One region of the Paenibacillus sp. GCM10012306 genome, then DNA from elsewhere that is predicted to be linked to it. Evidence: predicted binding sites of a transcription regulator. Region 1 holds the regulator's gene; the other holds the start of a gene.

Region 1 (3,108 bases):
TTTCCAATAAAGACTCCCCACGGGCATTGATCATTTTGCTGCCGATCTTATCGTCCTGCGCCCATGATGGAACAAGGCCCCAACGAAGCTCACCGATTCGGTTGCCGGTACCTGTGTGAATCACAGCCGGAATATGCTGCATGGGAGCGGCATTATATCTGGGAGCATAATGAAGGATGCTGGCATCATTCGTAAGATACCTCAGCATTAGTTCTTCTATAGAGACTGTAATGGTATAACGTCCGCACATGATGAGAATCCTCCGAACATTGGTTTGTTACCAGTGTACTATACTTCCCCGATAGAAATAAATAAGATCCATCTTAGTGTGGACCTTCTAAGTCCCCTCAAAGGTAAGCTTTTACCTTCGTCACAGGAGTACATTTCTTTTCCGGTTTGCCCAAACTCAGTAGGATACTGTTACATATTCTGTTCTGTAGTCATTAATCTGAAGGAGGAATTCACATGGGTGCAGAACATTGTGGACCAGTAGTTAGTCCTTTTACGTCAACAGGAACGATTTTGGTGCTTTACATTCTGCTTGTAATCATTTTGAGTATTTGCTGGATCTAATCAAGGGGCCTGGACTATTCGGGCATTAAGTTAGCGGAGAAGAAATCTCCCTTTCCTAAGGGCCGATCTTTTGTCGCTGCAAATCCTGGTGTCTTCATAGAAAAGGAGGAATTACTCATGGGTGAATTTGCTGGAGGATATGGTCTTGGCACATCTACTGCTGCAATCTTGGTTCTCTTCATCTTGTTAGTTATTATCTCTAGATCTTTCTTGCTGTAATTTGAATTATCCCCATGACCAAGCCGCCAGACACCGTCTGACGGCTATTTGCACGTCAAATCATCCAGTACCAGGCGGTTAACGCCGGATAGTCACCCGCGTCCCAATTGGAACCAGCGCAGCAAGTGCCAGTACATCTTGGTTGAACATTCGAATGCATCCGTGCGAGACCAGATGTCCAATGGAGGAGGGGTCATTCGTCCCGTGAATGCCATAATGCAGCTTGGAAAGTCCCATCCAGAACACACCGAATGGACCTCCGGGATTAGGCTGTTTGTTAATGATCGTATATTCTCCCTCTGGTGTTGTGGTTAGCATCGTTCCGATTCCGACAGGGTAACCTCGGACGACAGTATTGTTATCCAGCAAATACAGCATTCGTTGTGTTAAATCGACGACAATTCGGTAATTGGGCATGGGATCAGCACTCCTTTAAATTAGGATATGTGCGGAGCAAGGGTGCCGTTAATCCGAAATCGTGAGTAAAAATAAAAAAAGTGTGGCCCTATCTAAACTCAGAGGATACCTCAGTACTTATTTGACGCAAACTATCGCGATAGTTTTGTTCTGAATTCTTGCTTCTTTATTCGAGTTAGGGAAAAGAGTTTAGACAGAAAAAAGACTGCACCGCTGAACGGAACAGTCTTCTAATAGAGACATTAATGATAGATTAGTGGACATCCCGGAATAATCCGATGACTTTACCCAAAATGCTTACCCGATTCAGGCGAAGTGGCTCATAGGACGGGTTCTCCGGCTGGAGGCGAATATGATCACGTTCCTTATAGAAAGTCTTAACGGTAGCTTCATCATCTTCAGTCATAGCGACAACAATATCACCATTGTCTGCGGTCTGCTGCTGGCGCACAATGACATAATCGCCGTTCATAATGCCAGCATCGATCATACTGTCACCAAGAACAGAAAGCATAAATACCTTGTTGTCACCAACATAATGTGTTGGGAGCGGGAAATAGTCCTCGATGTTCTCTGTTGCGGTGATAGGTACCCCGGCGGTAACCTTCCCTACTACAGGAACGCGAGTGATCGTCTGGGCAAATTGATGGACATTCTCCGAGTCTTCCTGGCCAAGCAGTTCAATGGCACGCGGCTTTGTCGGATCCCGGCGGATCAGGCCTTTCTTCTCAAGGCGGTCCAGATGACCGTGTACCGTGGAGCTGGAGGCGAGGCCTACAGCTTCTCCGATTTCCCGTACGGAAGGAGGATAACCCTTGCTGCGGACTTCGTTACGTATAAATTCCAGGATCGCCAGCTGGCGACTCGAAATCTTTGACATCAGAATCAACCCCATATAGTAATGTTTGGGAAAATTATAACATAGAACTGCCGTTCGCACAAACATAAGTTCTAACGTTATCGATAGTTTAAGAGAAGGGAACAAGGATGAGAACAGGAAGGAGAATGATATCTTCAATAATCGGCCTCTATGTCGAAGGAATACGCAAGAACGGCAAGGGAGATGAGCACATCAAGAGCATTTTTTTCACTCAGAAAGGGGATTTTATAAGAGGGGAACAATTGTTCGAAAATAGTATTGATCAAAACACATGTTCGTGTTATATTGATTTTGCAAGTAAGAACAAGTGTTTGGAGGATGATGAATTATGTTAAAGTACAGTACATACCATAGCATCTATGACAAGGACACAGAAGTTAGCTCTGTAGGACAAACTTTAGGTTCTGGACTAATAAATAGAATTCAAGAAATCACCAATGTGCTATCGAATGGATTAAGTCAGTTGATCAGAACATTTAACTTCTATAAGATCGCTCTTTTTCTGCTGCTGATTGTTGCGGGCTTTACAGTAGTAGGTAATGTGTTTGCTGGACCTGTTAATCTTGCGAAGCAAGAGAAGAGGGTTGTGGTTGAACAAGGAGATACTCTCTGGAGCATCGCTCTTAGATATAAGCCGACCAATATGAAGACAGCTGTATATATAGAAGGAATTAAACGATCGAGCCAATTGACCGACAGCACTATTCATGCAGGAGACGTTTTAACAGTCCCGTTATTTTAACAACTTTATGTTCAGAGATAGGAACATTAGAGAGCTTGCAGGGGGTAAACCTTGACAAGCTCTTTTTCTCATGGCAAAGTTAGAATGAATTTATTAGGGAGGCGAAAATATTGAATATAGATGAATTGATTGCACGAATTAATGAACTGGCACACAAGCAGAAGAACGAGGGTCTGAATGAAGAAGAACTGGCTGAGCGCGCCAAGCTCCGTGAAATTTACTTGGGCAACATTCGCCGCAATTTCCGTGCCCAACTGGACAACATTGAATTCGTAGA
Region 2 (3,108 bases), on a different contig from region 1:
ATCCTCCGGAAAATCAGACAACGCCTGTTCATCCTGCTCTTCCGGCTCCGAATCAAGTTGTATAACCATGCTGCTTGTCACCTCATTACCAATATCGTATACATATACCAACCTCAGATTATGAAAAGACACCCTGTTATGTCGTTCACAGGGCGCCTATCCTTAGCGAATATTCAATTCAGACTATTCGATTTCCATCAGCAGATTCTCTTCTTCTTCCTTCTCTGCCGCAATTTCAGATTCACTTGGGGAAGCCACAAGCGTCGATAGATTGCTGGCTTCACGAATCTTGTTCTCAATCACGAGGGCGATGTCCTCATGCTCCTTCAGGAACTGCTTAGCATTCTCCCGACCTTGGCCAAGACGTTCGCCTTCATAGGAATACCAGGCACCACTCTTGTTTACGATATCCATCTCCGTACCGATATCCACAAGACTGCCTTCCTTGGAAATTCCCTCACCGTACATAATATCTACATCTGCCTGCTTGAACGGAGGTGCTACCTTGTTCTTCACAACCTTAATTTTCGTCCGGTTACCCACAACATCGTTCCCCATCTTGATGCTCTCTACGCGACGTACATCAAGGCGAATGGAAGAATAGAATTTCAGAGCTCGACCGCCAGGAGTCGTCTCAGGGTTACCGAACATAACACCGATCTTCTCACGAAGCTGGTTAATAAAGATTGCAATTGTGTTCGATTTGTTGATCGCACCAGACAGTTTACGCAAAGCTTGGGACATTAGACGAGCCTGCAGACCCACGTGAGAATCACCCATGTCGCCTTCAATCTCTGCCTTTGGCACCAAAGCTGCCACGGAGTCAACGACAATAATGTCTACCGCTCCACTGCGAACAAGTGCTTCAGCGATTTCAAGCGCCTGCTCCCCTGTGTCCGGCTGTGAAAGCAGCAGTTCATCTATGTTCACGCCCAGCTTACTGGCATATCTTGGGTCAAGTGCATGTTCCGCATCAATAAATGCAGCTTGTCCCCCAGCCTTTTGCACTTCTGCAATCGCATGAAGCGCAACCGTGGTCTTACCGGAAGACTCCGGACCGTATACTTCGATGATACGCCCCTTCGGAAATCCGCCAATCCCCAATGCGATATCTAACGCCAAAGCTCCGCTGGGTACCACTTCCACTTGCATGTGGGTGGATTCGCCCAGTTTCATTACAGAACCTTTACCGAATTGCTTTTCTATTTGACGAAGCGCCATCTCAAGCGCCGCACGACGATCTGACAACCAGACCACTTCCTTCACTGTTGTTTATAATATACATAATAACGTGTTTTGAAGACCTTGCCAAGCTTTTTTTCGAACATACATTCGTTTTTTTTAACTTCCGGCCTACCTCTCCCTTTTATTGTAAGCCCCCTTCCGGTTGCACAAAATAAGAGCATCGCGGCCGGGAGAATGCATCTCCCCATGATTATCAAACAAAAAACCGCGGCATAGAATGCTCTGCGCCACGGTTCTTCCGTATGTTTCAATTATACAACGTCTTCCAAAGTTATGACAAGTCGGAGCCTTCCAGCGGAGTCTCCACCTTGCGCTCTTCCAGTCTGCGCCAAAGGCGGTACAGCAGTGCTTTTACGGAACGCAAACGGATATTCTCTCGAGTACCCTGTAAATTCAGCTCGTACACTTCCGTCTTCCGGTTCCGCTCAGCAATCCCGATAAAGACGAGTCCCACCGGCTTGCGCTCAGAATATCCTGGTCCAGCCACACCAGTAACTGATAGCCCGAAATCACTGTCTGCAATCATTCTCACCTGCTCAGCCAGCACCTCGGCAACCTCGCGGCTGACGGCGCCAGGAGCATTGCTGCCCTCCAGAAAATCGCTTGGCACGTTCAGCAGCTTCTTCTTGATGTCGTTGGAGTAGCAAACAATCCCCCCGGCGAACATCGAAGCACTGCCGGGAATGTTCGTAATACTCTCCATCAGGAGGCCGCCAGTGCAGCTCTCCGCCGCACTCAAAGTCAGCCCTGCATCCGCCATCCAGTCCACAATCAGCTGTTCCAGCGGCACGTCAATGTTCGCATACATGTGTTCCGGAAGAATATCCTTGATCTGCTTTTCCAGAACATCCAGCTTCTTCAAGGCATCATGCTCGGAAGGAGCCTTGGTCGAAATGCGGACCGTCACTTCGCCCTCCTTGGCATATGGAGCAATCGTTGGATCGGTCTGATTGCGGATCAAATCAATCAGCTTGTCCTCCAGGAGCGATTCACCGATACCGGCAAACTTGAGCATTTTTGAGTAGAGCGGCATTTCGTCCGTCAACGCATGCTGCAGCAGCCATGGCTTGGCCTTGTCCGTGAACATTGGCTTCATTTCACGCGGGGGGCCAGGAAGGACGATATAATATTTATTCTCATGCGCCAGGGCTATGCCCACCGCCAAGCCAATCTCATTAGGTAGCGGAGTAGTGCCTTCAATAATCAAAGCCTGCTTGCGATTGTTCTCTGTCATTACAATCTTCCGTGCGTCAAAAAAGCGCTGTACATGGTCCATGGCCAGTGTATCGATATGCAGACCACGGCCCAGTGCCGCGGCCAGAGCGTCTTTGGTAAGATCGTCTTCGGTTGGACCAATGCCGCCGGTGAAGAGGATCAGGTCCGCACGGCTCTGGGCAATTTCGATCGCTTGCTGCAGGCGGCTGCTATTATCGCCGACCACCGTTTGAAAATAAACATCGATTCCTAGTGCAGCAAGCTCTGTCGATAGGAACTGGGCATTGCTGTTGACGATCTGGCCGAGCAAAAGCTCAGTGCCGACTGCGATGATTTCTGCTTTCATAGCGGGCTGACGCCTCCTGAATTATAGAATGGACCGTTCATTATTATGCTTTATGGAGCTGCAACAGATCCTTGTTCTTGACAAAATAATCGATTCCCGAATAAATCGTGATCAACGTTGCGGCCCAGATCGCGATATCGTCGACCGGAATGCTGATGAACTGGAACGGGAAATTGTTGAGCAGCAGCAGGGAGATGGCGACAATCTGAACAATCGTCTTGATCTTGCCCCATTTGCTGGCGGCCACTACCTTGCCTTCAAGCAGCGCAACCTGACGAAGCCCGGTTACTGCAAATTCGCGG

The links. The regulator LexA, encoded in region 1, represses DNA repair genes until DNA is damaged. The targets are predictions, from matches to a motif close to CGAACATATGTTCG.
Region 2: the regulator LexA is predicted to act here: its motif matches at 1,322-1,335, upstream of recA (recombinase RecA).

Annotation. Positions count from the first base shown of each region.
Region 1 is NZ_JBHRYW010000013.1:195,259-198,366, reverse strand. Features, by position in the region: gene ACFORK_RS24290 (SOS response-associated peptidase) at 1-250, opposite strand, end outside; gene ACFORK_RS24285 (YjcZ family sporulation protein) at 466-573, shown strand; gene ACFORK_RS24280 (sporulation protein YjcZ) at 691-792, shown strand; gene ACFORK_RS24275 (L,D-transpeptidase) at 871-1,209, opposite strand; gene lexA (transcriptional repressor LexA) at 1,463-2,089, opposite strand; gene ACFORK_RS24265 (LysM peptidoglycan-binding domain-containing protein) at 2,418-2,831, shown strand; gene ACFORK_RS24260 (DUF896 domain-containing protein) at 2,942-3,108, shown strand, end outside.
Region 2 is NZ_JBHRYW010000002.1:607,773-610,880, reverse strand. Features, by position in the region: gene ACFORK_RS06560 (regulatory protein RecX) at 1-69, opposite strand, end outside; gene recA (recombinase RecA) at 184-1,248, opposite strand; gene ACFORK_RS06550 (competence/damage-inducible protein A) at 1,517-2,806, opposite strand; gene pgsA (CDP-diacylglycerol--glycerol-3-phosphate 3-phosphatidyltransferase) at 2,850-3,108, opposite strand, start outside.